3 regions of the Leptolyngbya sp. CALU 1928 genome follow, and region 1 is predicted to be linked to each of the others. Evidence: predicted binding sites of a transcription regulator. Region 1 holds the regulator's gene; each other region holds the start of a gene.
What was found. The regulator NtcA, encoded in region 1, controls nitrogen genes in cyanobacteria. The targets are predictions, from matches to a motif close to TTTGTANNNNNNNNTACAAA.
Positions count from the first base shown of each region.

Region 2: a site for NtcA is predicted at 1,934-1,953, ahead of AC1S5B_RS03235 (uracil-xanthine permease family protein). Genes of this name have one in related genera too.
Region 3: a site for NtcA is predicted at 1,791-1,810, ahead of nirB (nitrite reductase large subunit NirB). Genes of this name have one in related genera too.

Region 1 covers NZ_JBXBCE010000019.1:313,770-317,053, forward strand. Annotated here, with positions in the region: gene pcrA (DNA helicase PcrA) at 1-467, opposite strand, end outside; gene AC1S5B_RS26780 (hypothetical protein) at 466-591, shown strand; gene fabI (enoyl-ACP reductase FabI) at 588-1,367, opposite strand; gene ntcA (global nitrogen regulator NtcA) at 1,762-2,433, shown strand; gene AC1S5B_RS26795 (DUF3084 domain-containing protein) at 2,588-3,284, shown strand, end outside.
Region 2 covers NZ_JBXBCE010000001.1:731,104-734,387, reverse strand. Annotated here, with positions in the region: gene AC1S5B_RS03240 (Yip1 family protein) at 1-163, opposite strand, end outside; gene AC1S5B_RS03235 (uracil-xanthine permease family protein) at 417-1,871, opposite strand; gene gyrA (DNA topoisomerase (ATP-hydrolyzing) subunit A) at 2,017-3,284, opposite strand, start outside.
Region 3 covers NZ_JBXBCE010000001.1:1,605,552-1,608,835, reverse strand. Annotated here, with positions in the region: gene AC1S5B_RS07510 (YqiA/YcfP family alpha/beta fold hydrolase) at 77-715, shown strand; gene AC1S5B_RS07505 (DUF6585 family protein) at 872-1,585, shown strand; gene nirB (nitrite reductase large subunit NirB) at 1,876-3,284, shown strand, end outside.

The DNA of each region.
Region 1 (3,284 bases):
CTTTGAGCATCCGATTCATCAAAGATAGAAAAATTGCGCGTCCATTTGCGCCCATTGCTATCTTGATATTTTTCAATATCAAGCCGTAAGATTCGGGCACAAAGCGCATGAAATGTCCCGATCCAAAGCTCTTTGGTAATGGTTTTATAAACGTGGGATTTCAGCCGAGTTTGCTCACTAGGCGAGAGCGCATCTAAGGGCTTGCCAAAATCGCTGCGAGCTTTTTGATCGGCAAATAGCTTTTCGATCCGCTCTTTCATTTCCCGTGCGGCTTTGTTGGTGAAAGTGACCGCCAAGATATTTTCGGGATCGACTTTATGGTTCAAAACCAGGTTTGCAATCCGGTAGGTGAGCGCTCGCGTTTTGCCAGAACCTGCTCCCGCTACCACTAACAGCGGACCGCAGTAATGTTCTACGGCTTGACGCTGAGAGGAATTAAGGTGGCTGATATCGAGAGTCTGGCTCATGGAGGCTATTTTGTGGAAGGTGCGGTTTCTAGATAAGGGTATCGCATCTTGCCATCCTGTGGAGTCCGGCAGAGGGTTTATTGGGGGCGATCGCCCCGGACTGATGCTAATTTATCTAGCCTAAGCCATGCCCAAGATTTCGTAGCCCGCATCAACATAAAGAATTTGCCCTGTCATGCCGCTGGATAAGTCGCTGCATAAAAAGGCGGCGGTGTTGCCCACTTCTGTTTGGGTGACCGTGCGGCGTAAAGGTGCTACTGCCTCTACGTGATGAATCATATCCAAAATGCCGCCCACCGCAGAGGATGCCAAGGTGCGGATAGGTCCGGCAGAAATGCCATTGACTCGAATATTTTGAGGACCTAGTTCTGCTGCTAAATACCGGACACTCATTTCCAACCCTGCTTTGGCAATTCCCATGACGTTGTAATTGGGGATCACCCGCACGCCGCCTAAATAGGTAAGCGTTACAATGCTGCCGCCTTCCGTCATCAATGGTTTTGCCGCCCCGCAAAGCTTGACCAAGGAATAGGTGCTGATGTCTAGGGCGGTGGCAAAACCAGCGCGAGACGTTTCCACAAAGCCACCGGTCAGGTCGTCTCGGTGGGCAAATGCCAGACAATGAATCAAAATGTCGATTCTTCCCCACTTGTCGCCTACGGTGTCAAAGGCGGATTGAATTTGAGCATCGTCTTGAACGTTGAGTGGCACAAATACGCTGGGATTGAGCGGCTCTACCAACTCAGCGACTTTTTTTTCCATTTTCCCTTTTTCATCGGGCAGATAGGAAATGCCGATGTTTGCTCCGGCTTTGTGAAGCTGTTGGGCAATACCCCAGGCGATTGATCTGTTGTTGGCGATTCCGGTCACAAGGGCATTTTTTCCAGTCAAGTCGAGCATGGTGATCAATACTTTGAGGGCACCTATGAGGATACTGAAATATGAGGTACAAAGATAGCAAGCTAAAATAGTTCAAGGGTTCCAAGTTTAGCTTCGGAAATCAGTTTTAATGGATCTTAGTAATTATTCTTGCAATGAATTTTGTTCAAGTTGCTAGGCTGCGGTTAATATACTGATACTTCCTAGGCTCTTTTATAATGGTAATGAGAGAGCATTAGATTAGTAGCTCCAGCCTTTTTTATGTGAGTTGAGATCGCCCCATTTTGTAACAACGAGTACAAAAAAACCTCTAGGAGTGCGTTTAAGTATTCTAAGTTACAGAGTTAAATGTCAGGCATTCGACACTTTTCATTCAACGAGTTGGCACGTAATAAGGACTCCGAGCAGGGGAATTATGGTTGTGACGCAAGATAGACCACTGGCATCGGTATTTCGTCAGATGGGAAGTGGGGTGTTTCCTCCCGTTGTCGAATCGTTTGAACGGGGTAAGACAATTTTCTTTCCAGGCGATCCCGCTGAACGCGTCTACTTTCTAGTCAAGGGAGCCGTAAAGCTCTCTAGGGTATACGAAGCGGGGGAAGAAATCACAGTTGCATTATTGAGAGAAAATAGTGTGTTTGGGGTTTTGTCGCTGATTACAGGTCATCGGTCTGATCGCTTCTATCATGCCGTGGCATTTACGCCCGTGGAGTTGCTTTCGGTGCCGATTGAGCAGGTCGAGAAGGCGTTGAAAGATAACCCTGATTTATCGATGATTTTGCTACAAGGCTTGTCTTCGCGCATTTTACAGACCGAAATGATGATTGAAACCTTGGCTCATCGGGATATGGGTTCTCGATTGGTTAGCTTTTTATTGATTCTGTGCCGAGATTTTGGCACCCCCACCAAGGAAGGAATTACGATTGATCTGAAGCTGTCTCATCAGGCGATCGCCGAAGCAATTGGCTCTACCCGCGTTACCGTTACCCGGCTTTTAGGCGACTTGAGACAAGATAATATGGTTTCGATTCATAAAAAGAAAATTACTGTTCATAATCCTGTAACGTTAAGTCAGCAGTTTACCTGATGATTTAAGGTTTGAGACGCTTAAAAATAAAAGCCTTGCGCTCACAAATTAGCGCGTAAGTAGAAGTCATCATCAAAGATTCATGGGGTAGGCTATAGATGAGCTTGCCCCTGTTTGCATTGCAAAAGTTGGAGCGTTTTGGTTTGGAGCAGCGATGTCTACGGGGCTGATCCTAATATTTGCAATTTTGGTGATTGGTGGTGTGATTGCCACTGTCGGCGATCGCATTGGCACCAAGGTAGGAAAAGCCCGCCTTAGCCTGTTTAACTTGCGCCCTCGTCGGACGGCGACCTTAATCACCATTTTGACTGGAATTGTCGTTGCCGCCTCTACCTTAGGAATTTTGTTTGCAACGAGTGGTCCACTCCGCACGGGAGTGTTTGAGTTAGGCACGATTCAACGCAAGCTAAGACGGGCACGCGGTGACCTAGACAGTGCGAAAAGCCAGTTAGAAACGGCTCAGTCTCAAAAGAAGCGCACCGAAGCAGAGTTAAACCGGGCAAAAGCCCAAGAAATTGCGGCTCAAAAGCAATTGATGAGTACTCAAAAACAGATTCAGACGATTGGCGGCTCCTTAAAAAGCGCGATCGCCGAACGGAATCGCGCCCTGAGCGATCGTGTTGCAGTCCAACAGACTCTCGAACAAAACCGCAGTCAACTTGCCGCAATCTCTGAGCAAGTACTGCAATTCCGCTCCAATATTAGACAACTGCAAGCTGAGCAGAGTCGAGTTGTGGCAGTGGCGGAAGAGGAAATTAGAGCCAAAAATGCGGTTATCAATGAGCGAGAAGGGCGACTCAAACAGCTAGAAGCCCAGCAAGATTTTTTGGTGCAAGAAATTGGCAAGCTAG
Region 2 (3,284 bases), on a different contig from region 1:
CAATACTTTGCCCGATCGCCAAAGATAATCCGGCGAATATCACCACTAGCACCGATGGCAATATTCCTCTCTGTAAGGAGGCAATCTCTTGAAAGGCTTCTAAGCTCAGGCTAAATACCCCGCTCAGCAAGTCCCAAAATTGATATGAACTGGTTGCCGTCATGACCGTATTTTCCTAGCGATCGCCTGACACCATTTGTGTCATCACATTTGTGCAATCAGATTACATCAGAAAGATTACACAACAAATATATGAAAGGAATAAATTTGATTTTGGCTGAATAAATTAGAGCATTGCTGAATCAGACTATGAATTCTGAAGATTCCCACTCCCATGCCCTTCTCTCCCATGGAAAGGAGAAAAGGGCGGGATGCGGGTAAAGTCGCTGCACAGTAGGAGATTATTAATCCTATTTCTATTGATTTTCAGCGATTAGCTCACTCGATTCAGCAGTTGGCTCAGATGTAGGCTTTGAAGTGTTGGGTAGAAGCCAGCTAAGCAAAATTGCGGTTAATCCGCCTGTTGAGATTGCCGAACCAAAGAGGTTTTTGATCAAAGGATCTTTGTTCGCGAACAACTCAGGCACATAAATAACCCCTAAACCCATGCTGAGGGAAACTGCTACGATTATCACCGATCGCCGATCCATGCCTGCGGATGAGATGATGTTTAATCCAGCCACTGCGATCGAGCCAAACATAACCAAGGTCGCACCCCCTAAAACAGGCTGAGGCAACGCTTGAAAGACACCGCCAACAACCGGTAATAATCCTAGGATGGCAAGAATCCCCGCCACATAAAAGCCAATATGCCGACTTGCAACCCCTGTCATTTGGATTACGCCGTTGTTTTGGCTAAAGGTTGTGTTTGGAAATGTATTCAGAACTGCTGCAATTAGCGAGTTGACTCCGTCTCCCAAGACTCCCCCTTTAATGCGGCGAACATAGAGCGATCCTTTGACGGGTTCTCCCGATACGGCTGAGGTTGCCGTTAGGTCACCCACTGTTTCAATGGCAGTTAACACATACAAAAGAATGAATGGTGCAAAGGCAGCCCAATCAAAGCTCATGCCATACCGAAATGGAATGGGTATTCTAAACAGGGGCAGGCTACCCAGCGCACTGAAGTTGACGATACCCAGAAATAGTGAAATTACATAGCCGACTGCTAACCCAATGGCGATCGCGCCCATTCGCAGAAAGCGGTTCTTGGATAACGTTAGCACCGACACTAATAAGAGGACAGTGCCGCCAAGTGCTAAATTTTGCCAGCTTGCAAACGAGCCATCGTTTTTCGCGAGTGCCCCTGCCCCACCCGCTAAGCTGATCATCCCAGTCTTAATTAATCCTAATCCAATGATCATTACGACGGTGCCAGATACGACCGGAGTAATGATTTTACTGAGCAGATGCAGGAACCTACTCAGAATAATTTCCACAAAAGAGCCAAAGAAGGAAACGCCAAAAATCAGTGCCAGTGCTTGTTCAGGTGTTTTTCCTCCTTGCAGTGCCACCGCGCCAACTCCCATGATTGGTCCGAGGAATGCGAAGCTAGTGCCTTGCAAACTTAACAATCCTGATCCTACAGGTCCAATTCTTTTGCATTGAATGAAGGTGCAAACTCCAGATGCAAACAGCGACATACTGATGATGTAGCTAGTATTGACTGGATCGAGGCCCAATCCACTACAGATGATTAGAGCAGGGGTAATGATGCCAACAAAAGCAGCTAGAACATGCTGAAATGCCACAAAAATCGATTCTGAGACAGGAGGTTTGTCATTCAAGCTATAGAGCAGATCTGAGATTCCTTCTCTGGTCTGTGCTTCCTCAACCTCCTCTACAACAAGGCTATTCTGCATTTCAGTCATAATGAGGTTCCTCAGATCTGCGTACTGTATCCTGCATACAATCGCAAAACAAGCTTGTATTTTCTGTCAAAACGAATACAAACAGCTAGGGCGCAGGCGATCCGGGTAGTCTGGCTTTAATCTATGGATATTTGACTACCTTGCATTATGATTCGATGGTGTTGCTTTTTTCTAAGATTGGATCTGCGATCGCCGCTTCCCCGCTTCCCGCTTCCCCGCTTACCACTTCACCAGTTTCTACTTCCCCGCTGCTCATGTCCCCATCTAGCAATGCATCTTCCTCTGCATCCGAAGCGGGCACTAACGCTACTGCCACAATCTCATCGTCTTCGTCCAAGCGTTGCAGGCGAACTCCAGAAGCAACGCGAGATTGACACGAAATGGCGTTGATCGCTTGACGAATAATAATGCCGCGACTGGTGATCAGCATCAATTCTTCGCCTTCGTGGACGATTCGCAGCGATGCCATGTGATCGCCAGGTTTGCGGAACTTCGTCGCCACAATGCCCAAGCCTGCCCGATTTTGTAAGCGGAACTGGTTTACAGGCACCCGCTTACCATAGCCAAAGGCAGTGACCGTTAGAATCCAAGGACCGGAAGGCGCTACGGTTTCCAGGGCTTCCAAGGTTTCCGTTGCGTCATCGCTGGTCACCTCTTCCTCGCCAACCCCATCAGACTCCAGATCCGCCGCGAGAGTTTCGACAATCTCGCTGGGCAAAATATCTAGACCCACTAAACTATCGCCCTGACGCAGTGCCATTGCTCTCACGCCCCGTGTGGCGCGACCCAGCGGACGCAGTTGGTCGTGGCTTGCCCGAAAGTGAATCGATTTGCCGAACTCCGAACCAATTAAGATGGTGTCTTCAGCACGGGCACGGCGCACCCAACGCAGCAGATCGGCTTCTTCCAGAGAAATGGCAATCAAGCCATTGGCGCGAATATTCTTAAATGCCGAAAGTGCCGTTTTTTTGATGTAGCCTTTATTCGTCAGCATCACCAAATATTCATCCTCGCTGAATTCACTCACGGGAATGATCGAGGTGATTTTTTCGTTGTGAGGAATGGGCAATAGCTGCACGATCGCGGTGCCACGGGCAGTCCGAGAACTAACCGGAATCTGATAGGCGCGCAGGCAATACACCACACCGCGATCGCTAAAGAACAGAATGCTATCGTGATCGCGACAGGCGAGGAACTGTTCCACCCCATCATCATCTTTCATGCGGGTGCCCGACTTACCCCGCGTTGCCCGATTTTGGGACTCAAACGTGCTGACAGGCATCCGCTTAATGTAGCCCTGCTCGGTCAGCAAAATCACCGCCCGTTCATTGGCAATTAGATCCGCATCCAGAATCTCATCTTCCGACTGCTCAATCACCGTGCGGCGAGGAGTAGCGTGGGCAGCTTTGAGAG
Region 3 (3,284 bases), on a different contig from region 1:
AAATCGCCGTCAGGATTGCTAGAGTCAAGCGGTGAATCGACTGGCTATGGTTTGAACAACCTTAAACAAAAAACAAATGCACCAATATTTTTACCTCCACGGGTTTGCCTCCAGCCCCCAGTCGGTTAAAGCGAAAAACCTCAGCGATCGCTTCAGCCAACTCAACATTCCTTTGACTGTTCCCGATCTCAACCAAGGTGATTTCACCTACCTCACCCTAACTCGTCAACTGCAACAAGTGGAAGCCGAACTACCTGCCCCACCAGCCCCGGTGACGCTGATCGGCTCTAGCTTTGGCGGATTAACTGCCGCCTGGTTAGGGCAGCGCCAACTTCAAGTGGAACGATTAGTTCTACTCGCACCCGCTTTTGGGTTCCTGTCCCATTGGCTGCCCCGCTTGGGCTTTGAACAACTGCAACAGTGGAAAACTGAAGGCTTTTTGCCCGTCTATCACTATGGCGAAGAGAAAATGCTGCCGATTAGCTATCAGTTTGCCGAAGATGCTGCTCAATATCGCGAGACAGAATTGCTGCGATCGGTGCCAACCTTATTGTTTCATGGCAAAAACGACGAAGTGATTCCGCTGCAAACCAGCATAGAATTTGCCGAAACGCGCCCTTGGGTAACCCTAGTTGAACTCGACAGCGATCACGGCTTAACTGATTCCAATGACATTGTTTGGCAAGGCATTCAGGAGTTTTGCTCATTGTCCTAGTTCATTCAGGTTCCAGGTTTCAAATGCCAAATCTCGTTTCAAGTCAGAGACTTGGAATGCATCTCAGCGGTTCTGCCGATTGGAGCAGAGTGGCAGAGCCAGTTGACATCCGGTAACTCACCCTCTACTCTTTGAATTGAGTAAAGAGAGCCATTTATGAATCCTACTCATCCCTTCAACGCTTCTGAAACATTAGGCTCCATAGTGGGAGAATTTGGCTGGAATAAAGGCAGGGCTAAATTTCTACTGGGAGCCTGGATTATTATATTCTTGTTTTCTCTGCCCCTTTCATTCATCTTGATTGGGTTGCCTGGGCTGATCTTATCAAGCTACTTCATTTATAGATCGCTCAAGCGGCTAAGAGGAACTCAGCCAGCCATCTTGCTTTATCAACGAGGGCTGATTGACTATCACAAAGGGACACCAGATGTGATTCGTTATGAAGACATCAAGGCGTTGTTTCTATCTGTTGTCACAACGAGCAGAATAACGAATTATGTCATCACTCTAGAAACGAAGAATGGACGGAAGATCAAAATCGATGAGCATGTTGCCAACGTGGATCATCTGAGAACCGTGCTAGAAGAGCAACTTTTACAACTCCAGTTGCCAGCGGCGATCGCTAACTATCAGCAGGGCAATGCCATTGAATTTGGACGCCTCACGCTCACACAGGAAGGATTATCAGATGGTAAGCGAATGTTGCCTTGGTCAGAGTTTGAATTGGCTAATGTTCAGCGTGGATATAAATCCGTCTGTTTCTTTATTCGTCAAAAAGGAAATAATCGGCAAGATTGGTTTTCCTCTTCTCGCGATAGCTTCCCCAATTTAGCTTTATTTTTTGCACTCATAAATTATATTCAATCCTAATTTCTAAATGTAACCCTGCACTGTTTATTCGGGTGTCAGGTGTTGGGTTCAGGTTTCAGGCTGACTCTCATCCAAACGAGCAAAGCTGTAGTTTTGCGGTATCGATGGCGGGAGAGAGACTGCATGAGTGAATATGCTCGTTGGCAAAGAATGGCTATGCAATATCTTGATAGCTATGATGCTTTTTTTACATCGACTTAAAATATCTGTAGCAAAACTCACAAAAGAAACTGAATAACTCGAAGAAAGTCTTAGGCAGAGATCTTTATACGCGCACTTAAGAATCTGCCATGCCTGAGAAAAATTTGCCTGAGAAAAACTTGATTGTGATTGGCAACGGAATGGTGGGTCACAAGTTTTTAGAGCGAATGGTTGCGAAAGGAGCAACGGAAACTTGGAACCTGATTACCTTTTGCGAAGAGCCTCGCGTTGCCTACGATCGCGTCCATCTCAGCGAGTTTTTTACCGGAAAAACGGCAGACGATTTGTCTCTAGTTGCGCCCGATTTCTACCCAGAAAACACCATTCAGGTACACCTCGGTGATAAAGCTGTCTGCATTGATCGAACCCACAAAACCGTTACCTCAGCTAACGGCATGGTTCTCCCCTATGACCGTCTTGTGTTGGCAACAGGCTCCTATCCCTTTGTGCCACCCATCCAAGGCAAGGAGGCGCAGGGCACGTTTGTCTATCGCACGATCGAAGATTTAGAAGGAATGGCTGCCTATGCCAAACAGTGCAAGACAGGGGTGGTGATTGGCGGCGGCTTGTTGGGGCTGGAATGTGCCAATGCGTTAAAGAGTATGGGTTTAGCGACCCATGTGGTGGAGTTTGCGCCGCGATTGATGCCCGTGCAAATTGATGAACTGGGCGGGGCAGTGCTGCGGGATAAGATTGAGGCGCTGGGCGTGGGCGTTCATGTCAACAAATCCACCAGCGAAATTGTGATGGATGAGCAGGGCAGAGTCTGCAAAATGCTGTTTGCAGATGGCTCGGAACTGCAAACCGACATGATTGTGTTTTCGGCAGGGATTCGCCCCCGCGATGAATTGGCGCGAGAATCGGGGCTGGAAGTGGGCGATCGCGGCGGTATTGTAATTAATGACTATTGCCAAACCTCTGATCCGGCAGTCTACGCGATCGGCGAGTGCGCCCTTTATAACCAGCGGATTTATGGCTTAGTCGCTCCCGGCTACGCGATGGCAAGCGTGGCGGCAGATAACCTATGTGAGTTTGGCAGCAGCAGCTTCACCGGAGCGGATATGTCTACCAAGCTGAAGTTATTGGGAGTGGATGTTGCCAGCTTTGGCGATGGCTTTAGCAAAACTCCCGGCGCAAAAGACCTGACCTTGATCGACACGCACCAAGGCACTTACAAAAAACTGGTGTTGAATGAAGCGGGCGATCGCGTCTTAGGTGGCATTCTGATTGGCGATGCGTCTGCCTATGGCACCCTGCTGCAAATGATGCAAAACGATATGGCAGTGCCGCCCTACGCTGAAGATTTACTGGTTCCCCCCCGCGAAGGGGCGGCGATCGTCAGCATGGGCGTAGACAGCCTGCCCGACAGCGCTCAAATTTGTTCCTGCAATAACGTCACGAAGGGCGACATTTGCGCGGCAATTCAAGCGGGTAACCTGACAGAGATTGGCGCGGTTAAAAAATGCACCACGGCGGGAACGGGTTGTGGTGGCTGTGT